3 regions of the Stenotrophomonas sp. SMYL41 genome follow, and region 1 is predicted to be linked to each of the others. Evidence: predicted binding sites of a transcription regulator. Region 1 holds the regulator's gene; each other region holds the start of a gene.

Region 1 (10,171 bases):
TGCGCTGGTCGCAGAAGGCGTTGCTGCCCGACATCAACCGCCTGAACCCGATGAGCGGGCTCAAGCGCCTGTATGGCCCGGAAGCCATCGCCGAGTTCACCAAATCGCTGCTGCGCGTGGCCTTCGTCGGCGTCGCCGCCGGGCTGGTGGTGTGGAGCGGCTTCGACACCCTGCGCGGGCTGATCCACCACCCGCTGGAGACCGCCATCACTGATGGCCTGGGCTTCACCCTGCGCCTGCTGCTGGCCACCGCCGGCGCGATGCTGGTGCTGGCCGCCATCGATGCGCCGTACCAGCGCTGGAACTGGATGCGCAAGCTGAAGATGACCCGTGAAGAGCTGCGCCGGGAAATGAAGGAAAGCGAGGGCAGCCCCGAGGTGAAGGGCCGCATCCGCCAGCTGCAGCAGCAGATGGCCAACCGCCGGATGATGGAGGCGGTGCCCACCGCCGACGTGGTGGTGGTCAACCCCACCCACTACGCGGTGGCCCTGAAGTACGAGGGCGGCGCCATGAACGCCCCCACCGTAGTCGCCCTGGGCGTGGATGAGACCGCCCTGCGCATCCGTGAAGTGGCCGACGGCAACAAGGTGGCGATCGTCTCCGCGCCGCCTTTGGCACGCGCCTTGTATCGGGAAGGCCAACTCGGAAAGGAAATCCCCGTGAGACTGTATTCGGCCGTCGCCCAGGTCCTGTCCTACGTCTACCAGCTGCGCGCCTGGCGCACTGGCCCGATGCCGGACGCCCCGCACATCCAGGTGGATGAATTCGGCAAGGGAGGCCGCCCGTGAGCGCCCAGCCCGCCACCGGTTTCAACACCCGCCGCGCCCTGGAAATGATCCGCCAGGGCCTTGGCGCGCCGCTGATCGTGCTGGCCCTGCTGGCCATGGTCGTGGTGCCGCTGGCCGCGCCGGTGCTCGATGCGCTGTTCACCTTCAACATCGCCATCTCGCTGATGGTGCTACTGGCGGTGGTCTACGTGAAGCGCCCGCTGGACTTCACGATCTTCCCGATCGTGCTGCTGATCACCACCATGCTGCGGCTGGCCCTGAACGTGGCCTCCACCCGCGTGATCCTGCTCAACGGCCAGAACGGCCACGACGCCGCAGGCAAGGTCATCGCCGCGTTCGGCGAATTCGTGATCGGCGGCAACTACGCGGTCGGCATCGTGGTCTTCGCGATCCTCACCATCATCAACTTCGTGGTGATCACCAAGGGCGCCGGCCGCGTCTCGGAGGTGACCGCGCGCTTCATCCTGGACGCGATGCCCGGCAAGCAGATGGCGATCGACGCCGACCTCAACGCCGGTTTGCTGACGCGCGAAGAAGCCAAGCTGCGCCGCGAGGAGGTCCGCGAGGAAGCCGACTTCTACGGCGCAATGGACGGTGCCAGCAAATTCATCCGCGGCGACGCCATCGCCGGCATCCTGATCCTGTTCATCAACATGCTCGGCGGCCTGGCCGTGGGCGTGCTGCAGCATGGCATGCCGTTCGGCGACGCCGCTGCCACCTACACCCTGCTGTCGATCGGTGACGGACTGGTGGCGCAGCTGCCGGCCCTGCTGGTCTCCAGCGCCGTGGCGATGCTGGTTACCCGCGCATCGCGCTCGCAGGACATGGCCCAGGCCATGACCGGCCAGGTGTTCGGCCAGTACCGCGCGCTGGCGATCACCGCCGGCATCATCGGCGTGGTCGGCCTGGTGCCGGGCATGCCCAACGTCGCTTTCCTGACGCTGGCGGCGATCCTCGGCTTCATCGCCTGGAAGGTGTACCGCAAGGGCAAGGCCCCGGCTGCGGACGCGGCAGGCGGTGGCACCGATGCTGCCGCACTCAACGCACTCGGCCGCCCGGCGGCACCGGCACCGACCGCCGAACTGAGCTGGGACGAACTGCGCCCGGTCGATCCGCTGGGCCTGGAGGTCGGCTACCGGCTGATTCCGCTGGTGGACAGCAACCAGGGCGGCGAACTGATGGCACGCATCAAGGGCGTGCGCCGCAAGCTGACCCAGGATGTTGGTTTCCTGATCCCGTCGGTGCACATCCGCGACAACCTGGAACTGCCGGCCAACGGTTACCGCGTGCTGGTGCACGGCGTACCGGTGGCCACCGCCGAGATCCACCCCGACCGCGAGCTGGCCCTGGACCCGGGCAGCGCCCTCGGCGCGCTGGAAGGCATCGCCGGCAAGGACCCCGCGTTCGGCCTGGATGCCACCTGGATCCAGCCGCACCAGCGCGCCCAGGCCGAAACGCTGGGCTACACCGTGGTCGACCCGGCCACCGTGGTCGCCACCCACCTCTCGCACCTGATCCGCGAACACGCGCCGGAACTGCTCGGCCACGAAGAAGTGCAGCACCTGCTGGCCAACCTGGCCAAGAGCGCGCCCAAGCTCGTCGAAGATCTGACGCCGAAGGCGCTGCCGCTGTCGGCGGTGGTGCGCGTGTTGCAGAACCTGCTGGTCGAGCGCATTCCGATCCGCCAGCTGCGCAAGATCGCCGAAGCACTGGTCGAACACGCTCCGAACAGCCAGGACCCGGCCGTGCTGACCGCCGCCGTGCGCACCGCGCTGGGCCGCTTCATCGTGCAGGAGATCGCCGGAATGTCGGCGGAGCTGCCGGTGTTCACCCTCAACCCGCAATTGGAACGTGTCTTGCAGGAGTCCACGCAGGGCAACGGCGCCGCGCTGGAACCCGGACTCGCTGAGCGACTGCACCAGAGCCTGGCCGAATGTGTCAGCAAGCAGGAAGCCCGCAACGAGCCCGCGGTCGTGCTGGTACCTGGCCCGGTGCGCGCCGCGCTGGCCCGCCTGGTCCGCCACAGCGTTCCGTCGCTGTCGGTCCTGGCCTACAGCGAGGTGCCGGAGGACAAGCGCCTGAAGCTGGTCGGAACGATCAGCTGACGCCGCCCTCCGATGCGCCAGAAAACAGACACCACTTTCGAACCCACGCACCAGACAGATACCAAGGGGAACCCGCACCGTGCAGACCACCGACCACCCGAGTTCCCCGACCGCCACCCCGCCGTCTTCGTCCCGTGACCACAGCATGAAAATCAAACGATTCGTCGCCGCCGACATGCGCTCGGCCATGAACCTGGTGCGCAAGGAACATGGTCCTGACGCCGTGATCCTGTCCAACCGCCGGATCGAGGAAGGCATCGAGATCGTCGCCGCCGCCAACTACGACGAGAGCGCCGTGCAGCGTGCACTGGAAGCCTCGCGCCGCGACGTGGCGCCGCCGCCGGCACCCAGGCCGCGCACCGCCGCCGACGCGGTGATCGCCGCGGTCACCCGCCGCCGCAGCAGCACCCCGGCCCCGGAACCGGTCGCCGCCACCACCTCGGCCGTCGCCGCCCTCGCCCGTGCCGCCGTCGGTGCCACCGGCCGCACCCTGGACAGCGCCGACGAAATCGTGCCGACCCGCGGCAGCACCGGCTTCGCCGCCACCCTGGCGCGCGCCGCCGTCAACGAACCGGCACTGCCGGAACAGAGTTACGCCCCGTTTGCCGAAGCCATCGTCGCACCGGCGGCCACCAGCGCCACGCCGGCCAACCGCGCCCGCTTCCAGATCGACCCGCCGCACGAGGCGCATCACGAAAGCGCCGCACCGGCCGTGCAGCCACCGCCGCTGCCGACCGCTGCCGTGACCGATGCGCAGCCCGAGGTCGCCCGCAGCGAACCGGCAGCGGCCGAAGCCGCCGTCGACGCCAGCCCGGCCCCCATGCTGGCCCCGGCACCGACGCTGACCGTGGTCGCCCAGGACGACGCCGAGATCCGCCAGCTGCGCCAGGAAGTGGCCGGCATGCGCCAGGTGATCGAGCGCGAGATGAACCGCTTCACCGACGAGCGCCTGCGTGGCTGCCCGGTGCGCGCCACCGCGCTGGACCTGATGGACGAATACGGCTTCGATGCCGGCCTGGCCCGCGACGTGGCCATGCAGATCCCGCTGGAGACCGAGGCCCACCGCGGCCGCGGCCTGATGCTGGGGCTGATCTCGCGCAAGCTGCCGATCGCCCCGGTCGACCCGCTGGAAGAAGGCGGTGTGATCGCCCTGGTCGGCCCCACCGGCGCCGGCAAGACCACCACCATCGCCAAGCTGGCCTCGCGCTTCGCCGAGAAGCACGCGCCGCGTGACGTCGCCCTGGTCACCACCGACACCACCCGCATCGGCGCCCGCGAACAGTTGTATGGCTACGGCCGCCAGCTCGGCATCGCCGTGCACGAAGCCAACAGCGGCACCGACCTGGACCAGCTGCTGGAACGCCTGAAGGACTACAAGCTGGTGCTGATCGATACCGCCGGCCTGGGCCCGCGCGACCGCGCCCTGGCTGCCCAGCTGCAGTGGCTGCGCGCCGCCCGCCAGGTGCGCACGCTGCTGGTGCTGCCGGCCAACACCAGCTTCGGCGACATGGACGAGGTGGTCCGCCGCTTCGGTGCGGCCAACCTGCAGGGCCTGGTGCTGAGCAAGCTGGACGAGACCGGCCGCTTCGGCAACGCCCTGTCGGTGGCCGTGGACCACGCCCTGCCGATCACCTGGGTGACCGATGGCCAGGACGTCCCGGAGGACCTGCACCGGGCCAGTGCAGCCAATCTTGTACTTCGCCTTGAAGATTTGCGCCGAGCGGCCGATATGCCCTGCAACCCGGAGTTGAACCATGCCGTCGCGTGAGTACGCCAAGCTGACCAAGACCTTCCCGCTGTCGGCCACCCGCAGCGAGCCGCTGGGCCCTGTGCGCACCATTGCCGTGACCGGCGGCAAGGGCGGCGTGGGCAAGACCAACGTGTCGGCCAACCTGGCCGTGGCGCTGGCCGGCATGGGCAAGCGCACGCTGCTGCTGGACGCCGACCTCGGCCTGGCCAACATCGACGTGATCCTGGGGCTGAACCCCACCTTTACGCTGGCCGACCTGGTTGCCGGCCGCTGCTCGCTGGACGACGTCATCGTCGAAGGCCCGAACGGCGTGCTGGTGGTCCCGGCCGCCTCCGGCCGCCGGCACATGGCCGAACTGGCCCCGGCCGAGCATGTCGGCCTGGTCAATGTGTTCTCCGAGCTGGAACGCGAGCTGGACATCATGGTGGTCGATACCGCTGCCGGCATCACCGATGGCGTACTGACCTTCTGCCAGGCCGCGCAGGACACCGTGGTGGTGGTCTGCGATGAGCCGGCCTCGATCACCGACGCCTACGCACTGATCAAGGTGCTGTCGCGCGAGCGCGGCGTGGACCGTATCCAGGTGGTGGCCAACATGGTGCGCGACCCGAACGAGGGCCGCGTGCTGTACGAAAAATTGACCCGCGTCTGCGAGAAGTTCCTCGCCGATGTCTCGCTGAACTACCTGGGTTGCGTGCCGCAGGATGATTGGCTGCGCCTGTCGGTGCAGCGCCAGCAGCCGGTGGTGAAGGCCTACCCGTCCAGCCCATCGGCGCTGGCCATCACCGAGATCGCACGCCGCACCGCGCGCTGGCAGGCACCGACCGAACCGCGTGGCGGTGTCGAGTTCTTCCTCGAGCGCATTCTCAAACAGCGCGGGGTGGCCGCATGAAAGGCGCAGCCCAGTACAGGGAAGTCCAGCGCTCGGCGGCCAACGAGGTCATCGCCCAGCACTCGGACCTGGTGAGGCGCATCGCCCACCACCTGGCCGCACGCCTGCCGGCCAGCGTCGAAGTCGACGATCTGATCCAGGCCGGCATGATGGGCCTGATCGAAGCCTCGCGCAGCTACGACGCCGACCAGGGCGCCTCGTTCGAAACCTATGCCTCGATCCGCATCCGCGGCTCGATGATCGACGAGATCCGCCGTGGCGACTGGGTGCCGCGCTCGGTGCACCGTCGTGCACGCGACGCCGCCGCCACCATCCGCCGCCTGGAACAGAGCACGGGCCGTGCTGCCAGCGCCACCGAAGTCGCCGCCGCGATGGAGATGCCGCTGCCCGAGTACCTGCGGCTGATGGAAGACGCCGCACGTGGCCAGGTGCTGAGCCTGGAATCGCGCATCGAAGACCAGGGCGAACTGGACACCGTCGCCCAGGGCGGCCCGACCCCGCAGCAGGTCCTGGAGCGCGGCGAATTCGGCCGCGAGCTGGGCAAGGCGATCGGCCACCTGCCCGAGCGCGAACAGCTGGTGCTTTCGCTCTACTACGAGCAGGAGCTGAACCTGAAGGAGATCGGCGCCGTGCTCGGCGTGAGCGAGTCGCGGGTCTGCCAGATCCACGGCCAGGCCGTGCTGCGCCTGCGCGGCCGGCTGAAGATATTCGAGGCCGCCGATGCCGGCCTCGAAGAATGAACATCCCCGAGGCGTCTGCCCCCGGCCGCCCGGAATGAACAACAAAGGAACTCTGCTTTGAACAAGAACATGCGCATCCTGATCGTCGACGATTTCTCGACCATGCGTCGAATCGTCAAGAACCTGCTGGGCGATCTGGGCTTCACCAACACCGCCGAAGCCGAGGACGGGCATGCCGCGCTGTCGCTGCTGCAGAGCCAGTCGTTCGATTTCGTGGTCACCGACTGGAACATGCCGGTGATGACCGGTATCGAGCTGCTCAAGGCGATCCGCGCCGACGCCAAGCTGAAGACCCTGCCGGTGCTGATGGTCACCGCTGAAGCCAAGCGCGAGCAGATCATCGAAGCGGCCCAGAACGGCGTGAACGGTTACATCATCAAGCCGTTCACCGCGCAGACGCTGGAAGAGAAGCTCGGCAAGATCTTCGAACGCCTGGCAGCCAGCGCCTGATGGATACCACGGTCGACAAGAACGCCCTCGCCCTGCGCCTGCAGGAAGCCCTGGACGCACTGGAGTCCGGTGACGAAGCCGCGTGGCGGCAGCGCATCGATGGGCTGGTCGCGCTGCGCACGCAGCCGATGATGAGTGGCCTGTCGCGGCTGGCCCGCGAGCTGGGACAGGCACTGGGTGAACTGCCGACCGTGCCCAGCGAAGCCGGGGAACTGGACGATGCCTGCGCACGCCTGGACCACGTGGTGGCGATGACCGAACAGGCCACCCACCGTACCCTGGACCTGGCCGAGGAATGCCGCAGCCTGACCGAACAGCTGCGCGCCGAAGGCCTGCAGCCGGGCCAGGACGCGCAGCTCGAGCGCATCCGCCACAACCTCACCGAGATCGCCCTGACCCAGAGCTACCAGGACCTGACCGGGCAGATCATCCGTCGCGTGGTCGGCATCGTCCGCCGCGTGCACGAAGGCTTCGGCGCGCTCGGCCTGCCGCCGGAACAGCATCGCACCGACCCGGAACTGGCCGGGCCGGCACTGAAGGGACTGGACCGCCACGCGGTCTCGCAGAACGACGCCGACGACCTGTTGTCGGATCTGGGGCTGTAAGCATGAGCGCTGTATCCGACGACATCACTGCCGATTTCATCATCGAGGCACAGGAGATCCTGGATCGCCTCGGCGAACAGCTGGTGTCGCTGGAGCAGGCACCGCAGGACGCCGAACAGCTCAATGCGGTGTTCCGGGGCTACCACACGCTGAAGGGCGGCGCCGGCTTCCTGGGTGTCACCGCCATGGTCGAGCTGTGCCATGCCGCTGAGGAAGCGCTGGGCGCCGCGCGTGCCGGCCAGGCCGTGCTGCAGGCCCATCACTTCGACGCCGCCCAGCAATCGCTGGATTACCTGCAGTCGATGCTGGATGCGGTGTCTTCCGGCACCGAGCCGGGCTATGCGCCGCCGGACCTGATCGCTCAGTTCGACGTGCATGGCAGTGCTGTGGCCGCACCCGCCGCCGCAGCAGCACCCGCTGCGGGTGGCAGCGACCTGATTACCGACGACGAATTCGAAGCGCTGCTCGACCAGCTGCACGGCGGCAACGCACCGACCGCAGTGGCGCCGGCAAAGAAGGCCGACGACGGGCTGATCAGCGAAGACGAGTTCGAAGCCCTGCTCGACCAGCTGCATGGTGGCGCCGCACCCGGCGCCAAGCCCGTGGCTGCGGTGGCGCCGGCACCGATCGCCGCCCCGCGCCCGGTGGCCGCACCGGCACCGGCACCGGCGGCCAAGCCGGCCGCCAAGCCGCTGGCCGAAGCCGAACACACCGTGCGCGTGGACACCAAGCGCCTGGATGCGATCGTCAACCTGATCGGCGAACTGGTGCTGTCGCGCAACCGGCTCAAGACCCTGCGTGCACGCCTGCGCGACGAGGAACTGGACCGTGCGGTGTCCACCCTCGACATCGCCACCGCACGCCTGCAGTCGGCGGTGATGCGCACCCGCATGCAGCCGGTGGGCAAGGTGTTCTCGCGCTTCCCCAAGGTCGCCCGCGACGTCGCCCGCTCGCTGAAGAAGGAAGTGGACCTGGAGCTGATCGGCGCCGAGACCGAGCTCGACCGCAACCTGGTCGAAGCGCTGGCCGACCCGCTGGTGCACCTGGTCCGCAACGCCATCGACCATGGCGTGGAAATGCCCGACCTGCGCGAAGCACAAGGCAAGCCGCGGATGGGCCATGTGCGGCTGTCGGCACAGCAGGAAGGTGACTACGTCAGTATCGAGGTGCAGGACGATGGCGCCGGCATCGACCCGGAAAAGCTGCGTGCGAAGGCACGCGAGAAGGGCCTGATCGATCCGGAAGCCGCTGCCCGCTTGAGCAGCGAGGAGTGCCTGCACCTGGTGTTCCTGCCCGGCTTCTCGACCAAGCAGCAGGTCACGGATATTTCCGGCCGCGGCGTTGGCATGGACGTGGTGCAGTCGCGCATCCGCGAACTCAGCGGCCAGATCCAGATCCAGTCGGAGCTGGGCCGCGGCAGCCGCTTCCTGATCCGCGTGCCGCTCACCCTGGCGATCCTGCCGACCCTGCTGGTGCAGGCCGGCGAGGACGTCTACGCGCTGCCGCTGGCGCGCGTGATGGAAGTGCTGCACGCACCGCGCACCTCGCTGGGCTGGTTCGATGGCCGCGCCGTGCTGGACCGCCGCTCGCACACGCTGCCGCTGGTCGATCTGCGCCAGTGGCTGGATGTGACGCCCGCTGCGTCGACCCTGCTGACGATCGTGGTGCTGCAGGCCGGCGAAGCGCGCTTCGGTCTGGTGGTGGACCAGGTGCGTGGGCGCGAGGAAGTGGTCATCAAGCCACTGCCGAAAGCGCTGCGCGGCCTGCGCGGTTATGCCGGTGCAACCTTGATCGGCGATGGTCGCATGGCCCTGATCCTGGATGTCGACGGCCTGCGCAGCCCGCACGATTGACCCGTTTGCTGAACCCGAAAAACTGTGAAGTCGCACCAGTAGCCCGTACCGGTGTCTCAAGTCCCATTCATACAAGCCGATACCGGATCCATGGATAGACTCAGCCTCATTGGACTCTTTCTCGCCCTGGCCTCGCTGGTCGGCGGCAGCATCCTCAAGGGCGCCGGCCTGGCGTCGTTGTGGTCGCCTGCGGCATTCGTGATCGTCATCGTCGGCACTGTTGCCGCGATCCTGCTGCATACCTCGCCGGCGGTGTTCAAGCATGCGTTCAAGATCGTGCGCTGGGTGGTTCGCCCGCCCCACAGTGATCGCCGCGAGCTGATCCAGCAGATCGTCGAGTGGAGCAACATCGCCCGCCGCCAGGGCCTGCTGGGCCTGGAATCGCAGGTGGAAGCACAGCAGGACCCGTTCCTGCGCAAGGGCCTGCAGCTGCTGGTGGACGGCGTCGAGCCCGAATCGATGCGGCACATGCTGGAAATCGAACTGGGCAGCCAGGAACACCAGGACCAGGCCGGCGCCAAGGTGTTCGAGGCGATGGGCATCTATGCACCGACGCTGGGCATCATCGGCGCCGTGCTGGGCCTGATCGCGGTGATGAAGAACCTGGCCGACCCGAGCAAGCTCGGCCACGGCATCGCCGCCGCGTTCACCGCAACGATCTATGGCATCGCCTCGGCCAACCTGCTGTTCCTGCCGATCGCCGCCAAGCTCAAGAGTGTGATCTCGCACAACACGCGCGACCGCGAAATGGTCATCGAAGGCCTGATCTCGATCGCCCAGGGCGAAAACCCGCGCAACATCGAAACCAACCTTTCCGGCTTCCTGCACTGACATGGCCCGCCGCAAGCACCACGAAGAGCATGCCAACCACGAAGCATGGGCGATCCCCTATGCCGACCTGATGACGCTGCTGCTCGCCTTCTTCGTGGTCATGTACGCAATTTCCTCGGTCAACGAGGGCAAGTACCGGATCATGGCCGACGCACTC
Region 2 (10,171 bases), on a different contig from region 1:
ATTGAAGCCCATGGGATGCTCCTGGTTGATGCGGAATGTGCGGCTCAGCTGACGCGGAGCACGTAGTCGATCGGGGCCGTGCCCAGGCCCTTGAGATTCAGGTACAGGCCGTCGGAACCGACGGTCACGCTTTCCACCGGCGCCTGCACGTAGGTGGACAGCTTGGTGCTCTTGCCAGCGGTGTCGACGTGGTTGGCGACGATGGAATACTTGCCCGGTTCCATGCGCTTGCCATTGGCATCCTTGCCATCCCACTGGAAGGCGGTCTCGCCGGCGGCCTTGGCTTCCACGCTCAGCGAGGTGACCTTGGCGCCGTTGGCGTCGGTGATGTCCACGGTGATGATGCCGGCCGACGGCGCAGCCACCGTGCCTTCGACGCTGCCTTCCTTCTCCAGCACCAGTTTCTCCGAAGGCACCAGCACCTGGTGGCCGACCAGCGCCGCACCACGCAGCACCTGGTCGCTGGCCATCGATTCCTGGAAGCCCTTCACCGTCTTGTTCAGATCGGTGATGCCTTGCACAGTGGACATCTGCGCCATCTGCGCGACCATCTGCGTGTTGTCCATCGGCTTCAGCGGATCCTGGTGCTGCAGCTGCTCGGTCATCAGGCGCAGGAAGTCGGCCTGGTCAAGCGTGTTCTTCTTTTTCGTGGCATTGCTGTTGGGGGCATTCAGGCCCAGCGCGGAATAGACGTCCTGGCTGGTCTGGTTGTTGACGGCGGTGGTCATGGCGGTGTCCGGTGCTGCGGGCCTCAGCGGCCCATGGTCAGGGTGGCCAGGGCCAGTTCCTTGGCGGTGGTCAACATCTCCACGCCGGCCTGGTAATTGCGCGAGGTCGAGATCAGGTTGACCATCTGCGCCACCGGATCGACGTCGGGCTGGTAGATGTAGCCATCAGCGTCGGCCAGCGGATGGCCCGGCTCGTAGCGCTTGATCGGCGCGGCCTCGCTCTGGCTGATCTCCTTCACCTTCACCGAGGTGATGTTCGGATCGTTCCTGCTGGTGACGGCCTGGAAAATCGGTTCCAGCGGCTTGTACACGGCGTCGGCGGAACCGGCGACGGTGTCGGCGTTGGAGAGGTTGGAGGCGATGGTGCTCATGCGCACCGACTGCGCCTGCAGCGCGGAGCCGGCGATATCGAAGATCGGCAGGTTGCTCATGGCTTATTGCCCCGTGATCGCGGTCAGCATGGAACGCACCTTGCTCTCGACGAAGCTGAGCGAGGCGCGGTATTCCAGTGCGGCGCGACCATAGGCGGCACGCTCGGCATCGGGGTCGACGGTGTTGCCGTCCAGGCTGGGCTGCACGCCTTCGCGCGCGATCTGGAACGGGTTCAGGCCACTACTGATCTCGTAGTGCTGCTCATGGGTGGTGGCCATCAGGCCGTTGGCATCCTGCCCCTGGGCGTGGCGCAGGGCGGCATCGAAGTCCAGGTCCTGGGCCTTGTAGCCGGGCGTGTCGGCATTGCCGAGGTTGCTGGCGATCAGCTTCATCCGCTGTTCGCGCAACGGCATGGCCTGGGCGTGGACGCCCAGGTAGTCGGTAATCAGGTTGCGCACGGTGCACTCCCACGGGAACGTTGCCCGGGAAGCTGCAAGGGGTGTGCCCAAGGCGTGGGGGCACATGCCCCCCGGGGCGGGCGCGGGCGCGCCGGGGGGGGGCGGGCCCCCCCCCCCGCGGCCGGCCCTACGCCGCCAGCGCCACCTTGCGCAGGCGGTCCAGCACGAAATCAGCCAGTTCGTGCGGCGAGTACTTGGCGACGAAGGCATTGGCGCCGACGCGCTCGACCATGGCGTTGTTGAAGACGCCCGACAGCGAGGTGTGCAGCAGCACGTACAGGCCGGCCAGGCCCGGGTGGCGCCGAATTTCCGTCGTCAGCGTGTAGCCATCCATGGCCGGCATCTCGATGTCGGAGATGACCATGGCGTAGCGCTCGGCCGGGTTCTCGCCCGAGGCGTGGACCTGCAGCAGGTGGTCCAGCGCCTGCTTGCCGTCGGAAAGCAGGGTGGCACCCACGCCCAGCTGGTCCAGCACGCTGCGGATCTGCTGGCGGGCCACGCGCGAGTCGTCCACCACCAGCACCTGCAGCTGCGGGCCGTCGGCGGGCATGGCCATCGCCGGGTCGAGTACCGCTTCACCGCGCACCTGGGCGATATCGGCCAGCACGCTTTCAACGTCGATCACCTGGATCAGCTCACCCTGGAAGCGGGTCACCGCGGTCAGGTAGCTCGACTCGGCGCCCAACTCCGGCGGCGGGTGGATGTCTTCCACCGCGATGTTGACGATGCGCTCCACGCCGCTGACCAGGAAGCCCTGGATCGAACGGTTGAATTCGGTGACCACCAGGTAGCCCGGCGAGGTGTCCGCATCGGGCTCGCGCTCGGGGTGGCCGATCGCCAGGCCCAGGTCCAGCACCGGTACCGAGCGGCCGCGCACGTCGGCCACGCCAGAGAACTGGCTGGGCAGGCCGGGCACCTGGAACAGCTCGGGCCGCCGCAGGACTTCCTGAACCTTGAAGACATTGACGCCAAAAAGCTGACGTCCGCCGAGACGGAACAGCAGCAGCGCCAGGCGGTTGTGGCCGGCCAGTCGGGTCCGCTGGTCGATCCGGTTGAGCAGGTCATGGGACATGGCTGCTGTATCGGCGTGGGGGGGCGGAACTTGAGCGCTTTTGTGGTGTCGAGCATGGCTCGACTCCACAAAAGGCGGCCCCTCGGTCTGGCACACCCCTTGCACGCACCAGGGCCAGGTCTTGCCGATTGAAGGAGGCGCCATGCGCCGGGTCACATCTCTATTCGCCATCGCGCTCGCCGTGGCTGCGCCATGGGCGAGCGCTGCGGACTGGCAGCCGGTGGCCAGCATCCGCACCGCGGCGCTGTCGACGCTGCCGGCGGGCAGTGAAGGCGAAGCGCAGGTGGCCGATGCGCTGCGCCTGCCGAAATGTGGCGGCGCGTTGCAGGTGCAACCCACCGCCAACACTACGGTGGAGGTCAGCTGTCCCGATGCGGGCGGTTGGCGCCTGTTCGTGCCGGTGAAAGTGCGACGCAACCAGACCGTGCTGGTGCTCAACCGTGGAATCGGTACTGGAGAAACCCTCACTGCCGCCGATATCACCACTGCCCAGCGTGACGCCGCCCGGATTGCCGGCGCGGTGCTGGCCGATCCCACTGCAGCGATCGGCCGCATCGCCCGCCGTCCGTTGCAGGCCGGAGCCCTGCTGTCGAACAGCGACCTGGTGGTCCAGCGTCTCATCAGGCGAGGAGACAATGTGGCCCTGGTGTCGCGTCGCGGCTCGGTCGAGGTCCGCATCGCCGGTCGTGCGATGGGTGATGCAGGTGAGAACGAACGGGTCTCGGTCGAGAACCTTTCCTCGCGACGGATCGTGCAGGGCACGGTCGATGCCGCAGGTGACGTAATCGTGGCGCGTTGAATTACCGCAGAATATCCCTAAAGATCACGGCCCTGCGGCCGTTATCCCTTGTGAACGGCAACTCCAGGACACCCCATGAGCCAGAAAATCGACGGCAACCTGCAGGTCCCCCAGGCACTGCGCAGCGTGACGACCCCGGCCAACAAGCCCGGCGTCAGCACCGATGCGGCGGCGCGCCCGGTCGAGGCGGCCGACAGCCTGCGCCTGACCGGCGAGGCCACCAATCTGCAGGCCATCGAGCGTGAGCTGACCACCGCCCCGGCGATCGACGCCCAGCGCGTGGCAGCTGTGCGCGAGTCGCTGCAGAACGGCACCTACAAGATCAATCCGGACGCGATCGCATCGCGCATGCTCGATCTGGACCAGCAGCTGCACGGATGACTGCGGCAATGAGCGAGCCGCTGCAGCGTCTCGCCCAGGCCCTGGACGTTGAGCGCCAGGCCCTGGTCGAGCACGACGTGCACGCCCTGATCCGGGCTACCGGCGCCAAGCTGGAAGCGCTGCGTGCGCTGGAAGGCGCGCCACCGGTGGGCGAGGGCGAACAACTGCAGGAACTGGCCGAGCGCAACCGTGCCAACGGCGTGCTGCTGTCGCGCCGCCGCCGCGAGGTGAACTGGGCACTGCGCCAGCTCGGCCGCACCGAAGACGCCTCGGCCTACGACGCCAAGGGCCAGTCGCATACGGTCAGCATCGGACGGCCGCTCGCCGTCGCCTGACGCGACGGCGGTCGCACAACCCCATCAAGCGGGCTGAAGCCCGCTGCACGACCGCGTATATTGGGCGCCTGTTCGAACGCCCCGAGTCGCCGTGTCCGCTGCCAACGCCCTGGTTACCGCCCCCCTTCCGCCACAGCCGGTGCTGCAGGCCCTGCTTGAGCGCCTGCGCGAAGGGCTGCTGCTGTTCACCGAGGACGGGCAGGTGGCCCTGGCCAATCCGGCCGCGCAGAACCTGCTGGCCGGTGGCGAGGAGGGCGGACTGCCGCCGCCGCAGCGCCTGCGCGAACTGCTGCCCCCCGACGCACTGGAGCAGGCCCGCCAGCATGGCCACTGGAATGGCAGCCTGCCGCTGGGCGAGGGCGTGGTCATCGCCCACCTGTACCACCATGGCCCGATCGGCCAAGGCCATTTCCTCGCCCTGTTCCGCCACATTGAAGGGCAGGAAGACTACGAACGCGAACTGCAGCAGCGCCACGCCGAGCTGCGCCAGGCCTACCTGCGCCTCAATGGCACCCAGGAAAAGCTGCTGCAGTCCGAGAAGATGGCCTCGATCGGCCAGCTGGCCGCCGGCGTCGCGCATGAGATCAACAACCCGATCGGTTACGTGCACTCCAACCTGGGCAGCCTGCAGGAATACCTGCGAAGCCTGTTCACCGTCATCGAAGCCTACGAGCGCGCCCTGCGCGCGCCGGACCCGAAGGCGCTGATTCCGGAGATCGACGACATCCGCGACCGCCTGGACATCGATTTCATCAGCCGCGATCTGCCGCAGCTGATGGCCGAGTCGCGCGAAGGCATCGAACGGGTGACGCGTATCGTGCGCGACCTGAAGGACTTCTCGTACTCGGGCCGCGACGAGTCGTGGAAGCTGGTCGACCTGCACGCGGGCCTGGAATCGACCATCAACATCATCTGGAACGAACTCAAGTACAAGGTCACCCTGGTGCGCGAGTTCGGCCAGTTGCCGCTGGTGGAGTGCCTGCCGTCGGAGTTGAACCAGGTCTACATGAACCTGCTGCTCAATGCCGGCCATGCCATCGCCGAACGCGGCACGATCACCGTGCGCACCGGCGTCGACGGCGATCACGTATGGGTCGAATTCGAAGACACCGGCGGCGGCATCTCGCCGGAACTGCGCCAGCGCATCTTCGATCCGTTCTTCACCACCAAGCCGGTGGGCAGCGGCACCGGCCTGGGCCTGTCGATCTCCTACAGCATCATCAACAAGCACCACGGCCGCATCGACCTGGACAGCACCCCGGGCGTGGGCTCGCGCTTCCGCGTGGTGCTGCCGGTGAAGCAGCCGCGCTGACCGCACCTGGTAGTGCCGGCCGCTGGCGGCAACCTCATCCCACCAAGTACCCCAGAGCAGCCGGCCGGCGGCCGGCTCTACCGGACGGGACCCTCACCGCGGCGGCCGATCCTCGCCACCATCCCCGGCGTCCACCGGCGCCGGGCCGGCATTGCTGCGGCGCTGTTCCTCGTAGGTGCGGAACGCCTGGTGGATGTGCTTGCGCAGCTCGTCGTCGTTCCACGGCTTGGTCAGGAAGCGGTAGATCGCGCCGCGGTTGATCGCATCGGTCACCGTGTTCAGATCGGTGTAGCCCGACAGCACCAGGCGGATCGTGTCCGGGTACAGCATCTTCACCCGGCCCAGGAATTCGGTGCCGCTCATGTCGCTCATGCGCTGGTCGGACAGAATCACCTGCACGTCGTTGATCGCCAGCAGATCAAAGGCATCACGCACGTTGCCGGCCGCCAGGATGCGGTAGCCGTCGCGGCGGAACAGGCGCACCAGCGAGCGCAGCACGTTTTCCTCATCGTCCAGCAACAGCAGCGTCCGGTCCGGGCGCGTTTCGGCGAAGGCCTCCGGGCGCAGGTAGCGGCGGCGCAGCGTCATGCCGGCGGCATCGGCCGACATCGGTTCACCGAACAGGTAGCCCTGGAATACATCGCAGTCGTTGCGGCGCAGGAATCCCAGCTGGGCCTGCGACTCCACGCCGTTGGCGATCACGGTCATGCCCAGCTGGTGGCCCATGGCAATGATCGCGCGCGCGATGGCGGCCTCGCGGTTGCCGGCCGGCGCACTCTTGATGAAGCTGCGGTCGATCTTCAGCTTGTCCACCGGGTAGCGCACCAGTGCGCTGAGGCTGGAGTCGCCGGTGCCGAAGTTGTCCAGGCTCAGGCTGATGCCTTCGTTGCGAAGGTTGGCCAGCGTCTCATGGACGAAATTGACGTTGTTGGTCAGCGCACTCTCGTTGATCTCCAGCGTCAGCATGTGCGCCGGCACGCCCGCGGCCTGCATCAGCGACATCACCTCGGCGAAGAAGTTCGGCCGCAGCAGTTGCAGGGTAGATACGTTCACCGCGATGGTGAAGTCATCGAAGCCCTGGTCGCGCCAAAGCCGCGCCTGCTTCAGCGCGCCTTCCAGCACCCAGGTGCCGATCTGCACGATGATGCCCAGCCGCTCGGCGGTGCGCATGAAGCGTTCCGGCACCAGCATGCCCAGGGTGGGCGACTGCCAGCGCAGCAGCGCCTCCATGCCCACCACATGGCCATCGCGCGCACTCACCAGCGGCTGGTAGCGCAGCTTCAGCTCGCCATTGGGGATGGCATCGACGATCTGGCGGGCGATGATGCTTTCGCTGTGCGCGCTGGGCGGAGTGTCCACCGCATGGATGCGCACCGCATTGCCGCCTTCGCGGGCGGCCTGGTACAGCGCATCTTCCGCATGGTCGAGCAGGCGTGAGGCACTGCTGGCATGCTCCGGGCACAGGCTCACGCCCAGCTTGCCGGTCATGAACAGCGTGTACGGCAGCACCGACAGTGGCAGCTCCATCTGCTGGCGGATCTCTTCGGCGAAATCCTCCGGCAGCGGCAGGTCTGCGGTGCGTGGCACCGCGATCAGGAACTCGTCGCTGCCATGCCGCCACAGCTTGCCGCGACCGCGCAGGTAAGACTGCAGGCGTTGCGCGACCAGCACCAGCGCCTGGTCGCCCACTTCGGCGCTCATGTTCTCGTTGACCGATGCGAAGTGGTCGATGTCCACGTGCATCAGCATCAGCGCGATGCCGCCGGAGGCTGCCTCGGCAACCATGGCCTGCAGCTCGGGGTTGCCGGCGCCAAGGCGGTCGGGGGCATCGTCGATGCTGACCGGGGGCAGGTTCGGATTCCACATAGGCTCAGTATTCCGGTGAATCGACGGCGGCCATGCTGGCCGCCTGGTAGGGGAGGTGGACGTCGATCAGGGTGCCTTCGCCATGCGCGGATTCGATCCGCACGTGGCCACCGACGCTCTGTGCGCGCTCGCGCATCACGATCAGGCCGAGGCCGCGCGGGCCATCCGGATCGAAGCCCTCGCCATCATCGCGGATCTGCAGGTGCAGGCCGCGTTGGCCGACATCGCGCAGCTGCAGCAGTACCTGGCTGGCGCGCGCGTGGCGCAGGGCATTGGTGAGGCTTTCCTGGGCGATGCGGAAGCAGGCCTGTTCAATGCTGTTGTCGGGGCGGTGCGGCAGCGGCTCGATCTCGGCCAGCAGCTCCACCGGCGAGGAGCGGAACAGCACCCGCGCCTGCCAGCTCAGCGCCGCCTCCAGGCCCAGTGCATCCAGCTGCGGCGGGCGCAGCAGGGTGGAGATGTCGCGCAACTTGGCCACGGTGGTGTCGGCCAGGCTGACGATCTGCGCCAGGTCTTCGGCACGGCGCAGCGGGTCATCCTCGTCCTGCGCTGCATAGGCCGACAGCTTGATCGCGGTGATGGCCTGGCCGATGTCATCGTGCAGGTCGCGCGAGATCGCACGACGCTCATCCTCCTGCAGCGAGAACAGCCGCCCGGCCATCGCCTGCAGCTCGCGGTTGCTGGTTTCCAGCGCGCTGCGGGTGCGTTCGGAATCGCTCAGGTCGCGCACGATCAGCAGCTTGCAGTCGCGGCCGCCGTAACGGACTTCGCCCACCGCCAGGCCGGCATGGAAGCTGCGGCCGTCGGCACGCTGCATGGCCACTACGCTGCTGTGGCCCGGACCCAGGTGCGGCTGGCCGGCGCGCAGCTGGCTGCGCACCCGCGGCAGGTCTGCGGCAGCGACCAGTGCCGACAGTGGCTCGCCAAGCAGGGTGTGGCTACCGTAGCCGAACAGGCCAGCGGCCCAGGCGTTGGCGTACAGCACATGCTCGTCGGAGAGGATCACCACGCCGTCGGGCAGCACCCGCACCAGCTCGCGGAACTGTTCCTCGCGCTCGCGCAGAAGGCGCCGCGACTGCTCCCGCTCGGTCACGTCCTGCAGCGTGCCCAGCACGCGGCTGCGGCCCGCTTCATCGATCCCACTGGCGGCGCGCAGGTGCACCATCAGCGCACGGCCGTCCATCGCCAGCAGCGGCAGCAGCACGTCCACCTGCACCGGCTCACCGGAGCACAGCTCGGCCAGCAGCTGTTCGGTCTGGCTGGCGGTGGCCGGGTCGGCCGGCACCAGCAGCTCGTCGAAGCGGTGCCAGCGGCGGGCCTCGGGCGGGCGACGGCCGAGCAGGCGATAGACCTGGCTGGAATAACGGCCCAGCCCGGTGGACGGATCAAGCTCCCAGGCGCCGATGCGGGCCAGTTCATGGGCCTCCTCCACCCGGGCCAGCGCCTGGTCGCGGCGCAGCTGGGCCAGGTCCTCGGCGGTGCGATCGATGGCGATCAGCAGGCGGGCGTTGTGGCCGTCGTAGCTGATGGCGTTGGAGCGCAGTTCCATCTGCCGCAGCGAACCGTCGCGCAGCTGCAGTTGCGCCCGCAGGATGCACAGCTCCTCGGGCGCCTCGCGTATTGCTTCCAGCTTGGTCTGCAGCGCCTGGTCCTGGCCCGGGGGCCACAAGGCATCGATGGTCTGTTCCAGCAGCTCGTCGCGGTCCCAGCCGAAGGTGCTGCAGGCGGCCGGGTTGGCATCCAGGATCGCCAGCGTGTCCAGGTCATAGACGAGGATCGGGCCGGGGTTGCCCTCGAACATCTGCCGCAGGCGCAGCTCCGAGGCCTGCTGGCGCGCATGGGTGTGCAGCACGTGTTCGGCCAGCGGACGCAGCAGCAGATACAGCAGGCCCGCGCTGGCCAGGGCGAAGAACGAACCCTTCAGGCCCTGCCACAGGGCCGCCTGCTGCGGATCGGGCACCAGCGCCTGCACCACGCTGTCGGTGGCGATCATCCATGCAAGCGCCATCACCAGGTAGCTCAGCACTACCCGCCGTCGGTCACGGCTCAGCGCCTGCGCCATCCGTGGGTCGGGAACTGGAGCGTTGCCGGTCGGTTCTGCGGGCATGGACGGGGTGGGTGAAAGGGGCGCCGGTCATCTTACCCCGCAGCGCGCCGTGACCACTCAATTATCCGCCGCAGGCGCCGTTAACCACTGCGTGCCCCGCTGACGGGCGTGTCATCCGGAGCAAGATCGCGTGGACCAAGGGATCATCGCCAGCCTGCTGCAGCACCCGCTTGCGTCGGCGCTGGTCATCGTCGACCGCACGGGCCGCCCGCTGGCGGCCAATCCCGCTGCGCGCGCGCATGGCCTGCCGGCTACCGTAGCCGCGTATGCCCCGATGCTGGAAGATCTGCGCCTGTTGGCCGCTGATGGCGGCATCGTGGCCTGCACGCTGCCAGGTGGCCCGCGCGGGCACTACGACGGTCATCTGCGCGCCGTGCACGACGGCGCCGGCAATCTGCTGGCGTTCACCCTGAGCGTTCCCGAGCCGGTACCGGTCGACGGTGGCGGGCGTTGGGAGCTGGCACTGGACAGCGCCGGGCACAGCCTGTGGGACTGGGACATCCCCAGTGACCGCGTGGCGCGCACGCCGGCGCTGGGCGACGAAACCGCCACCGAAATGCTGTCGCGCGTGCACGGCGAGGACATCGCCCAGGTGCGCGCCGCGCTGGACGAGCACCTGCGAGGGCGAAGCGAGCAGTACAGCGCGCAGTTCCGCTTCCGCCAGGCCGACGGGCAGTGGCGCTGGGTGTTGGATCGCGGCCGCGTGGTCGCGCGCACCGCCGACGGCCAGCCATTGCGCAT
Region 3 (10,171 bases), on a different contig from region 1:
GAAGAACCTGCGCCTGAACCAGGGCGATGAACTGGTGCAGGTGCAGGGCATCGTGCGCCCCGGTGACATCAGCCAGGACAACACCATTCCTTCCAGCCGCGTGGCCGAAGCCCGCATCGTCTATGGCGGCCGCGGCCCGGTCGCGCAGTCCAACGCAATGGGCTGGCTGAGCCGCTTCTTCAACTCCGGCCTGACGCCGTTCTGAGCATGGCCATGAAACTCTTCCTCTCTTCTTCCTGGCAGCGCCGCGTGGCGTCGTTCGTCGCACTGATGCTGCTGGCAATGGCAGCCCCGGCCAGCGCCGAACGCATCAAGGACCTGGCCCAGGTCGGTGGCGTGCGCGGCAATGCACTGGTGGGCTACGGCCTGGTGGTCGGCCTGGACGGCAGCGGCGACCGCACCAGCCAGGCGCCCTTCACCGTGCAGAGCCTGAAGAACCTGCTCGGCGAGCTGGGCGTGAACGTGCCAGCGAACGTCAACCCGCAGCTGAAGAACGTGGCAGCCGTGGCGATCCATGCCGAGCTGCCGCCGTTCGCCAAGCCGGGCCAGCCGATCGACATCACCGTGTCCTCGATCGGCAACGCGGTGTCACTGCGCGGTGGCTCGCTGCTGATGGCCCCGCTGCGCGGCGCCGACGGGCAGATCTATGCCATCGCGCAGGGCAACCTGATCGTGGGCGGCTTTGGCGCGCAGGGCAAGGATGGCTCGCGCGTCTCGGTGAACGTGCCCAGCGTCGGTCGCATTCCCAATGGCGCCACCGTTGAACGTGCCCTGCCCGATCCGCTCGCCAATGGCGGCGACATCACCCTGAACCTGCACAACAACGATTTCACTACAGTCTCGCGCATGGTCGCCGCGCTCAACAACGCGTTCGGCGAAGGCGCCGCGCGCGCGGTTGACGGCGTGACCGTGGCGGTCACTGCGCCGACCGATCCCGGCGCACGCATCGGCCTGCTGGCGCGCATCGAGAACCTGGAGCTGACCCCGGGCAGCGCCCCGGCCAAGGTAGTGGTCAATTCGCGCACCGGCACCGTGGTCATCGGCCAGCAGGTACGGGTCGGCCCGGCCGCCATCTCGCATGGTTCGCTGACGGTGACGATCCAGGAAAACACCAACGTCAGCCAGCCCAATGCCCTGTCCGGCGGCCGTACCGTGGCCAGCCCGCAGTCGACCATTACCGCCACCAACGATGGCAGCCGCATGTTCAAGTTCAGCGGCGGCACCACCCTGGACGAGATCGTGCACGCGGTGAACGCCGTGGGCGCGGCACCGGGCGACCTGATCGCGATCCTGGAAGCCCTGAAGCAGGCCGGTGCACTGAGCGCCGAGCTCGAGGTGATCTGACATGCGCATCAATCCCGCATTTGATCTGCACCCGGCGCAGCAGAACGACCCGGCCAGGATCGACAAGGTCGCGCGCCAGCTGGAAGGCCAGTTCGCACAGATGCTGGTCAAGAGCATGCGCGATGCCAGCTTCGGCGACTCGCTGTTTCCCGGCGAGAACAAGATGTTCCGCGACATGTATGACCAGAAGATCGCCGAGGCCATGACCCGCGGCAAGGGTCTGGGCCTGTCCGGCATGATCACCCGCCAGCTGTCCGGTCAGCCCGCCGACGGCCCGGCGCTGGACACGCGCGTGGACCCGGCCAAGGCCAGCCGCGCCTATCAACTCAACGCGCCGGCAAAGCCCGCACCGTCGCTGCCGCTGGAAGATGGCAGCCAGGCCGTGCGCATGCTGCAGCAGATGGCAGCCGGCGCACAGCACGGCGCACAGGCCGCACTGGCACCGATGGAGCAGGCACTGGACCTGATCGCCGGCCGCGAAAGCAGCAGCCTGCACCGCTCGCTGGGCACCGAGGATCCATATATCGGCAACCTGCAGGGCGAGGACTGGTCCGCCAACAGCGACCAGTGGTCGGCGACGGCCAGCAATCGCGGTACGGCCATGAGCCCGGCCGATGCGATGGCGACCCGCACCGCCGTCGCTCAGCTGGGCGCGCACACGCCGGAAGGTTTCGTCGCCAGCATCTGGCAGCACGCACAGAGCGCGGCCAGGGAACTGGGCGTGGACGCCCGTGCGCTCGTCGCCCAGGCGGCATTGGAAACCGGTTGGGGCAAGCGGCACATCAAGCATGCCGACGGCAGCACCTCGCACAACCTGTTCGGCATCAAGGCCAATGGCTGGAACGGCCAGCGCGCCACGTCCGGCACCCATGAGTATGTGGATGGCGTGCGCCGCAACGAGACCGCCAGCTTCCGCGCCTACAGCTCGCCGGCCGAAAGCTTCGCCGACTACGTGCGCCTGCTGAAGACCAGCCCGCGCTACCAGCAGGCCCTGCAGGCCGGCACCGACGTGCAGGGCTTCGCCCGTGGCCTGCAGCGCGCCGGCTATGCCACCGACCCGCGCTACGCCGCCAAGATCGCCGCGATCGCCGGTGGCCCGACCATCGAGCGCGCCGTCGCCGCCGTGGCCGACGCCGGCTCGCGCCTTGGCCAGACCTTCGCCAGCACCGCGACCGCGGCGCTGGGTATCACTCGTCGTTGAGGAACACCATGTCCAGCGTACTTTCCACCGGTACCGGTGCCCTGCTCGCCTTCCAGCGTGCGTTGGCGACCACCAGCCACAACGTGGCCAACCTCAATACGCCCGGCTACAGCCGGCAGAAGGTCAACTTCGCCACCGCCGATCCACAGAACTACGGCTATGGCACGGTCGGCAATGGCACCCGCATCACTGATATCCGCCGCACGGCCGACCAGCTGGCGATCTCGCGCCTCCTCGACAGCAGCGGTGAACTGGCGCGCCTGAAGCAGCTATCGGGCATGGCCGACCGGGTCAATGCCCTGTTCTCCGATGCGGCAACCAACGTGGCCGGCGTCTGGTCGAACTTCTTCGATTCGGTCAGCGGACTGTCGTCCAACGCGGCCGGCACCGCCGACCGCCAGAACATGCTCGACGGCGGCAAGGCCCTGGCCAACCGCTTCGTGCAGCTCAACACGCACCTGAACAACCTCAACAGCGAGGTCAACAACGGCCTGCTGGCCGGTGCCACCGAGGTCAACCGCCTGGCGCAGGAAATCGCGCAGATCAACGGCGCCATCGGCACCAACATCGCCTCTGCCGCACCCGACCTGCTCGACCGCCGCGACCAGCTGATCACCCAGCTGATCGGCTACACCGGTGGCACGGCGGTGATCCAGGACGGCGGCATCATGAATGTCTACACCGCCGGCGGCAACGCGCTGGTGGTGGGTACCACGGCGACCAAGGTCACCACCGTGGCCGATCCGTACCAGCCCGAGCGCCTGCAGCTGGCACTGGAAACCCAGGGCAACACCATCCGCCTCGACCCGAAGGCGGTCGGCGGCCAGATCGGCGGCCTGCTGGAGTTCCGCGACACCGTGCTGACTCCTGCCCAGGCTGAACTGGGCAAGCTGGCGGTGGGCCTGGCCGAAAGCTTCAACCAGGCGCACCACCAGGGCGTGGACCTGTATGGCCAGATGGGCGGCGACTTCTTCAACATCGGCAACCCGCGTGTCACCGCCAACAACAGCAATGCCGGCACCGCCAGCCTTAGCGCAACCTATGGCGACCTGGGCAAGCTGGATGCGCAGAACGTGGTGCTGCAATTTGATGGCACCAACTGGAAGGCCAGCCGTGCCGACACCGGCGCCAGCATTCCGCTGACCGGTACCGGCACCGCCGCCGACCCGCTGGTGATCAACGGTGTGCAGCTGGTGGTGGGCGGCACGCCGGCGGCCAACGACCGCTTCCTGCTGCAGCCGACCGCCGGCGTGGCCGGCAGCCTGGAAATGGCGATCACCGATCCGTCGCGCATCGCTGCGGCCGCTGCGGTGAAGGGCGCGGCCGCCACCGCCAACACCGGCACCGGCAAGCTGAGCGGCGTTACCGTCACCGATTCGACCAACGCCAACCTGCGCAATCCCTCGGCGATCGTGTTCACCTCGGCCACCACCTACACCATCGACGGTGGCCCGCCGCAGACCTACACGCCCGGCCAGACCATCAGTGCCAACGGCTGGAGCTTCGTGCTGGACGGCGCGCCGAAGGTGGGCGATACCTTCAACATCACCCCGACCCCGGCCGGCTCATCGGACAACAGCAACGCCTCCAAGCTGGCCAAGGTGGAGAGCGCAAAGGCGTTCAATGCCGGGACGGTGACACTGAACGGTGCACTCGGTGGCCTGACCACCCAGGTTGGCGCCGCCGCGCGCTCGGCCGAGTACTCGCTCGACGCGCAGCTGGTGATCAATGACAAGGCGCAGGAAGCCCGCGATGAAGTGTCCGGCGTGAACCTGGACGAGGAAGCCGCCGACATGCTGCGGCTGCAGCAGGCCTACCAGGCCGCCTCGCAGCTGATCTCCACCGCCGACAGCATGTTCCAGACCATCCTGGGAGCCGTCCGCCGATGAGCAGCCGCATCTCCACCAGCATGATGTTCAACCAGTCCGTGTCGCTGATGATGGCCAAGCAGGCCAAGCTCAGCCACCTGGAGCAGCAGATCGCCACCGGCAGCAAGATCGTCAGCGCCAAGGACGACCCGGTGGCCGCCGGTACCGCGGTCGGCCTTGACCGCAGCCTGGCCGCACTGGATCGCATGAAGCTCAACGCCGGCAACGTGCAGAACCGCCTGGGGGTACAGGAAAACACCCTGGCGCAGGTCAACGACCTGATGGCACGCGTCAACGATCTGACCATCCAGGCCAGCAATCCAGCGCTGAGCGCGGCCGATAAGAAGACGCTGATCACCGAGGTCAACCAGATCCGCGACGGCCTGCTGTCGCTGGCCAACGCCGACGATGGCACCGGCCGCTACGTGTTCGGCGGCACCAACGACGGTGACCCGCCGTTTGCCAAGATCAACGGCAAGGTGGTCTACCGTGGCGACCAGACCCAGCGCCAGATCGAAGTCGGCCCCGATACCTATGTGCGCGATGCCCTGCCCGGCAGCGAGATCTTCATGCGCATTCCCACCGGCGATGGCTTCGTTGACGGCAGCGCCGCGGCCGGCAACACCGGCAACGGCGTGCTGACCAACGTCACCCGCGACGGCAGCGACAGCTGGAACGGCCAGGGCTTCAGCGTCCGTTTCACCACCGGCAACCAGTACGAAGTGGTGGACGGCGCAGGCAACGTGACCGGCACCGGCACCTACAAGGCCGGCGACGATCTGGAAGTGAATGGTGTCCGCCTTCGCATCACCGGCGCACCGGCGGCGGGCGACAGCTTCAGCGTGCAGGCCGCCAGCAGCCGCGACATCTTCGCCACCATGGACAACCTGGTGGCAGCGCTGGGTGCCGACACCGGCACCACCGCGCAGATGACCGCGCAGCAGAACCAGCTGCAGAGTGCACTGCGCGACGTGGCACGCGCCTCCGAGCGGATGATCGACTCACGCGCTGCCGGCGGTGCGCAGTTGAAGGCCCTGGACAATGCGGCCGACATGCGCGAGGCCAATGGCGTGACGCTGAAGACCACGCTGTCGCAGATGCGCGACCTGGATTACGCCGATGCGCTGAGCCAGTACCAGCTGCAGAGCACCGCGCTGCAGGCGGCACAGACGATCTTCTCGCAGATGCAGTCGATGTCGCTGTTCAACAAGCTCCGCTGACGCTTCCCAAGCGCCACCCTCTGAAGGCCGCGATGCCCTGCACCGCGGCCTTTTTCGTTCCTGCGTGCCCATTCCCTCGCGCTCGCCGGGCGTGTCACGGCGCTACCGGAAAGATGCCCCGGTGCATTTTCCGTGATTTCCCATCAAGCCCGGCCCTGCCCCGCCGATACCTTCATCAGCGCTGGTTGGGCATGCCCAACCGCCCCTTCCGGGGTCGCCTTCACGCCCGACCAAGGCTGGAAAACCCCGGAAAAACAGCCTCCGGCAGCGAATTTTTGCTCCAGCGGAATTCACGCCTAAAGGTTGTTGACAAAGCGCCGTTATTCATTTGGCAACGGCGAAGCACACAGCCACACAAAAAAACAGGCGGCGCTTCGTTTCATTCACCAACGGGTTCCATATAAGAGGAGACGACCCCATGGCACAGGTAATCAACACCAATACGATGTCGCTCAACGCTCAGCGCAACCTGAGCACCAGCGGCAGCTCGCTCGCTACCACCATCCAGCGCCTCTCGTCCGGCCTGCGCATCAACAGCGCGAAGGACGACGCGGCCGGCCTGGCCATCAGCGAGCGCTTCACCACCCAGATCCGCGGTCTGGACGTGGCCATCCGCAACGCCAACGACGGCATCTCGCTGGCCCAGGTCGCAGAAGGTTCGCTGAACGAAGTGGGCAACAACCTGCAGCGCATCCGCGAACTGGGTGTGCAGGCCTCCAATGCCACCAACTCGGCCAGCGACCGCAAGGCCCTGCAGGCGGAAGTGACCCAGCTGGTTTCGGAAATCGATCGCGTCGCCAAGCAGGCCGACTTCAACGGCACCAAGCTGCTGGACGGCAGCTTCACCAGCCAGCTGTTCCAGGTGGGCGCCAACGCCGGCCAGGCCATCGCCATCAACAGCGTGGTCAACGCAAAAGCCGATTCGCTGGGCGCGGCCACCTTCGCCAACGGCTACACCGGCACCAGCCTGGCAGCGGCCGACAAGGCCACCGCCGACACCACCTATTCCGGCCTGCAGGTCTCGGTGACCCCGCCGGGCGGCACCGCCACCACGGTCACCATCAGCGACTTCACCGTGAAGGCCGGCGAGTCGATCACCTCGGCCACCGCGGCGGCGATCAACAACAAGCTGGGTGAAACCGGCGTGGTTGCCTCGGTCAATGCCGGCGTCATCAGCCTGGCCTCGGTCAAGGATGGCCAGACCTTCGCCCTGGGTGTCAGCGCGGCGACCCCGCCGGCCGGTGTCACCGCCGCGACCATCGCCGGCCTGGGCCTGACCGAGACCAGCACCAACGGCGGCACCCTGACCGGTGCAGCGGCCAGCTTCGTCAAGGACCTGAACGTCACCACCGCCGAAGGCGCACAGAAGGCGATGTCGATCGTCGACAAGGCCCTGGAATCGGTCAACAGCGTCCGCGCCGACCTCGGCGCGATCCAGAACCGCTTCACCTCGGTGGTGGCCAACCTGCAGACCTCCTCGGAGAACCTGTCCGCATCGCGCAGCCGCATCCGCGATACCGACTTCGCCAAGGAAACCGCCGAACTGACCCGCACCCAGATCCTGCAGCAGGCCGGCACGGCCATGCTGGCCCAGGCCAACCAGGTACCGCAGAACGTGCTCAGCCTGTTGCAGCGCTGACATGAGCCGCCCCCGGTGCACGTCGGGGGCGTCTAACCCAACTCACGTGCAACCGCTCAAGGACCTCTCCTCATGGCACAAGTCATCAACACCAATACGATGTCGTTGAATGCTCAGCGCAACCTGAGCACCAGCGGCAGCTCGCTGGCTACCACCATCCAGCGCCTGTCCTCCGGTTCGCGCATCAACAGCGCCAAGGACGACGCCGCCGGCCTGGCGATCTCCGAGCGCTTCGGCACGCAGATCCGCGGTACCGACGTCGCCATCCGCAATGCCAACGACGGCATCTCGCTGGCCCAGGTCGCCGAAGGTTCGCTGACCGAAATCGGCAACAACCTGCAGCGCGTCCGCGAGCTGTCGGTGCAGGCCTCCAACGCCACCAACTCGGCCAGCGACCGCAAGGCGCTGCAGGCCGAAGTGACCCAGCTGGTCTCGGAAATCGACCGCGTCGCCAAGCAGTCGGACTTCAACGGCACCAAGCTGCTGGACGGTTCGTTCTCCAGCCAGCTGTTCCAGGTCGGCGCCAACGCCGGCCAGGCCATCGCCATCGACAAGACCATCGATGCCAAGGCCAATGCCCTGGGTGGCGCCAAGTTCGACACCAACTCGCTGGCCCTGGCCGACCCGGGCACCAACGCTGATTTCAGCACCAGCGGCCTGTCCATCAACGGCGTGGCCATTGCCGACGTCTCGGTCAAGCAGGGCGCCGATGCTGCTGCCACCGGCAAGGCCTCGCGTGAAGCGCTGGTGACCGCGATCAACGCCAAGATCGGCGAGACCGGCGTCTACGCTGAAGTGAACGGCACCACCGGCGTGACCCTGACCTCGGTCAAGGACAGCGTCAACGCCGATGGCTCGTTCAAGGCCATCACCGCGACTCCGGGCACCTGGACCGGCGCCACCGCGCCGACCTTCACCGCCACCACCGCTGCTGCAGCGCCGGCTGCGAAGTACGCCAGCAACCTGGACGTCAGCACCGTGAAGGGCGCCCAGCAGGCGATGGAAATCGTCGACAAGGCCCTGGGTGCGATCAACAGCACCCGCGCCGACCTCGGTGCGGTCCAGAACCGCTTCACCTCGGTCGTGGCCAACCTGCAGACCTCGTCGGAAAACCTGTCGGCTTCGCGCAGCCGCATCAAGGACACCGACTTCGCCAAGGAAACCGCCGAACTGACCCGCACCCAGATCCTGCAGCAGGCCGGTACGGCCATGCTGGCCCAGGCCAACCAGGTGCCGCAGGGCGTGCTCAGCCTGCTGCGCTGATCCGCTCACTGATCGACCCCCGGGCGCCGCATGACGCGGCGCCCGGATCCTGAAACACGTTCCACCTTCGCCAAAGGAAAAGCACCATGGCACAAGTCATCAACACCAACACCATGTCCCTGAATGCTCAGCGCAACCTGAGCACCAGCGGCAGCTCGCTGGCTACCACCATCCAGCGCCTGTCCTCCGGTTCGCGCATCAACAGCGCCAAGGACGACGCCGCCGGCCTGGCGATCTCCGAGCGCTTCGGCACGCAGATCCGCGGTACCGACGTCGCCATCCGCAATGCCAACGACGGCATCTCGCTGGCCCAGGTCGCCGAAGGCTCGCTGACCGAAATCGGCAACAACCTGCAGCGCGTCCGCGAGCTGTCGGTGCAGGCCTCCAACGCCACCAACTCGGCCAGCGACCGCAAGGCGCTGCAGGCCGAAGTGACCCAGCTGGTCTCGGAAATCGACCGCGTTGCCAAGCAGTCGGACTTCAACGGCACCAAGCTGCTGGACGGCACCTTCTCCAGCCAGCTGTTCCAGGTGGGCGCCAACGCCGGCCAGGCCATCGCCATCGACAAGACCATCGATGCCAAGGCCGGCTCGCTGGGCACCTCGACCTTCGCCACCGGCGCCACTGCCGCCCTGACTGCCAGCACCGATGGTGCCCGCTTCTCCGGTACTGTGATGGGCGTGGACATCGGCACGGTTGAAGTGAAGGCCGGCGCCACCACGGCGGATGCCTCCAAGGCCGTCGCCACCGCCATCAACGCCAAGATCGGCGAGGCCGGCATCTACGCCGAAGCCAATGCCGACGGCACCCTGAAGCTGAGCTCGGTGAAGGAAGGCAAGGCTATCGCCACCGCCGATATCGCCCTGATGCGCAGCGACTACGACGCGACCGCCAAGACCTGGGGCACCGCGGCGGCTGCGGGCGCCTACACCGCCGGCACCGACACCTCGGCCAACGTGCAGAAGCTGGACGTGAGCACCGTGCTCGGCGCCCAGCAGGCGCTGGAAGTGGTCGACAAGGCCCTGGGTGCGATCAACAGCACCCGCGCCGACCTCGGTGCGATCCAGAACCGCTTCACCTCGGTCGTGGCCAACCTGCAGACCTCGTCGGAAAACCTGTCGGCTTCGCGCAGCCGCATCAAGGACACCGACTTCGCCAAGGAAACCGCCGAACTGACCCGCACCCAGATCCTGCAGCAGGCCGGTACGGCCATGCTGGCCCAGGCCAACCAGGTGCCGCAGGGCGTGCTCAGCCTGCTGCGCTGATCCACGGCAAGAAGCGCCGCTACCGTCGGGTCAAACCGGCGGTAGCGGCAACCCGGAAGCCACGATGCACGAAGGCGCGGGCCATGCCCGGCCCGGGATCACTCCCGAACCGGCTTGGCATCGCCCGCTCCTGCGGACCTCTCTTTCAGCGCTGTACCTTTGACTGTACGTACCGGGCGGCTTCGTCTCCCCCCGATTGTCAGTAGCCTGATCCCTCCCCTGCATTGGGGGAGGGCTTTTTGCAGACTCCCGGCAGCCCGCGGTGAACCCACCCGCACCCTGCCCCAACCCTCCTGCAACCTGCGTGCCAGAACCTGCGCCAGACCTCTGGCACGGCACATGCATCAACGAAGTCCTCAAGACCCAGCGGC

Evidence for each region. The regulator FliA, encoded in region 1, starts transcription of late flagellar genes. The targets are predictions, from matches to a motif close to TAAAGTTTNNCNNNCNNNGGCCGATAA.
Region 2: the regulator FliA is predicted to act here: its motif matches at 2,638-2,664, upstream of V3B30_RS02310 (chemotaxis protein).
Region 3: the regulator FliA is predicted to act here: its motif matches at 5,931-5,957, upstream of V3B30_RS02370 (flagellin).

What each region holds. Positions count from the first base shown of each region.
Region 1 is NZ_JAWIRX010000003.1:12,920-23,090, reverse strand. Features, by position in the region: gene flhB (flagellar biosynthesis protein FlhB) at 1-788, shown strand, start outside; gene flhA (flagellar biosynthesis protein FlhA) at 833-2,893, shown strand; gene flhF (flagellar biosynthesis protein FlhF) at 3,039-4,661, shown strand; gene V3B30_RS04170 (P-loop NTPase) at 4,648-5,535, shown strand; gene V3B30_RS04165 (RNA polymerase sigma factor FliA) at 5,532-6,275, shown strand; gene cheY (chemotaxis response regulator CheY) at 6,333-6,725, shown strand; gene V3B30_RS04155 (protein phosphatase CheZ) at 6,725-7,330, shown strand; gene V3B30_RS04150 (chemotaxis protein CheA) at 7,333-9,183, shown strand; gene V3B30_RS04145 (flagellar motor protein) at 9,274-10,014, shown strand; partial or broken gene motD (flagellar motor protein MotD) at 10,016-10,171, shown strand, end outside.
Region 2 is NZ_JAWIRX010000001.1:488,820-498,990, reverse strand. Features, by position in the region: gene flgE (flagellar hook protein FlgE) at 1-12, opposite strand, end outside; gene V3B30_RS02325 (flagellar hook capping FlgD N-terminal domain-containing protein) at 45-728, opposite strand; gene flgC (flagellar basal body rod protein FlgC) at 752-1,159, opposite strand; gene flgB (flagellar basal body rod protein FlgB) at 1,163-1,558, opposite strand; gene V3B30_RS02310 (chemotaxis protein) at 1,686-2,630, opposite strand; gene flgA (flagellar basal body P-ring formation chaperone FlgA) at 2,773-3,429, shown strand; gene flgM (flagellar biosynthesis anti-sigma factor FlgM) at 3,505-3,810, shown strand; gene V3B30_RS02295 (FlgN family protein) at 3,807-4,145, shown strand; gene V3B30_RS02290 (ATP-binding protein) at 4,237-5,457, shown strand; gene V3B30_RS02285 (EAL domain-containing protein) at 5,551-7,323, opposite strand; gene V3B30_RS02280 (PAS domain-containing sensor histidine kinase) at 7,328-9,430, opposite strand; gene V3B30_RS02275 (GGDEF domain-containing phosphodiesterase) at 9,561-10,171, shown strand, end outside.
Region 3 is NZ_JAWIRX010000001.1:502,384-512,554, forward strand. Features, by position in the region: gene flgH (flagellar basal body L-ring protein FlgH) at 1-205, shown strand, start outside; gene V3B30_RS02350 (flagellar basal body P-ring protein FlgI) at 208-1,344, shown strand; gene flgJ (flagellar assembly peptidoglycan hydrolase FlgJ) at 1,346-2,545, shown strand; gene flgK (flagellar hook-associated protein FlgK) at 2,554-4,434, shown strand; gene flgL (flagellar hook-associated protein FlgL) at 4,431-5,633, shown strand; gene V3B30_RS02370 (flagellin) at 6,052-7,272, shown strand; gene V3B30_RS02375 (flagellin) at 7,345-8,535, shown strand; gene V3B30_RS02380 (flagellin) at 8,622-9,800, shown strand.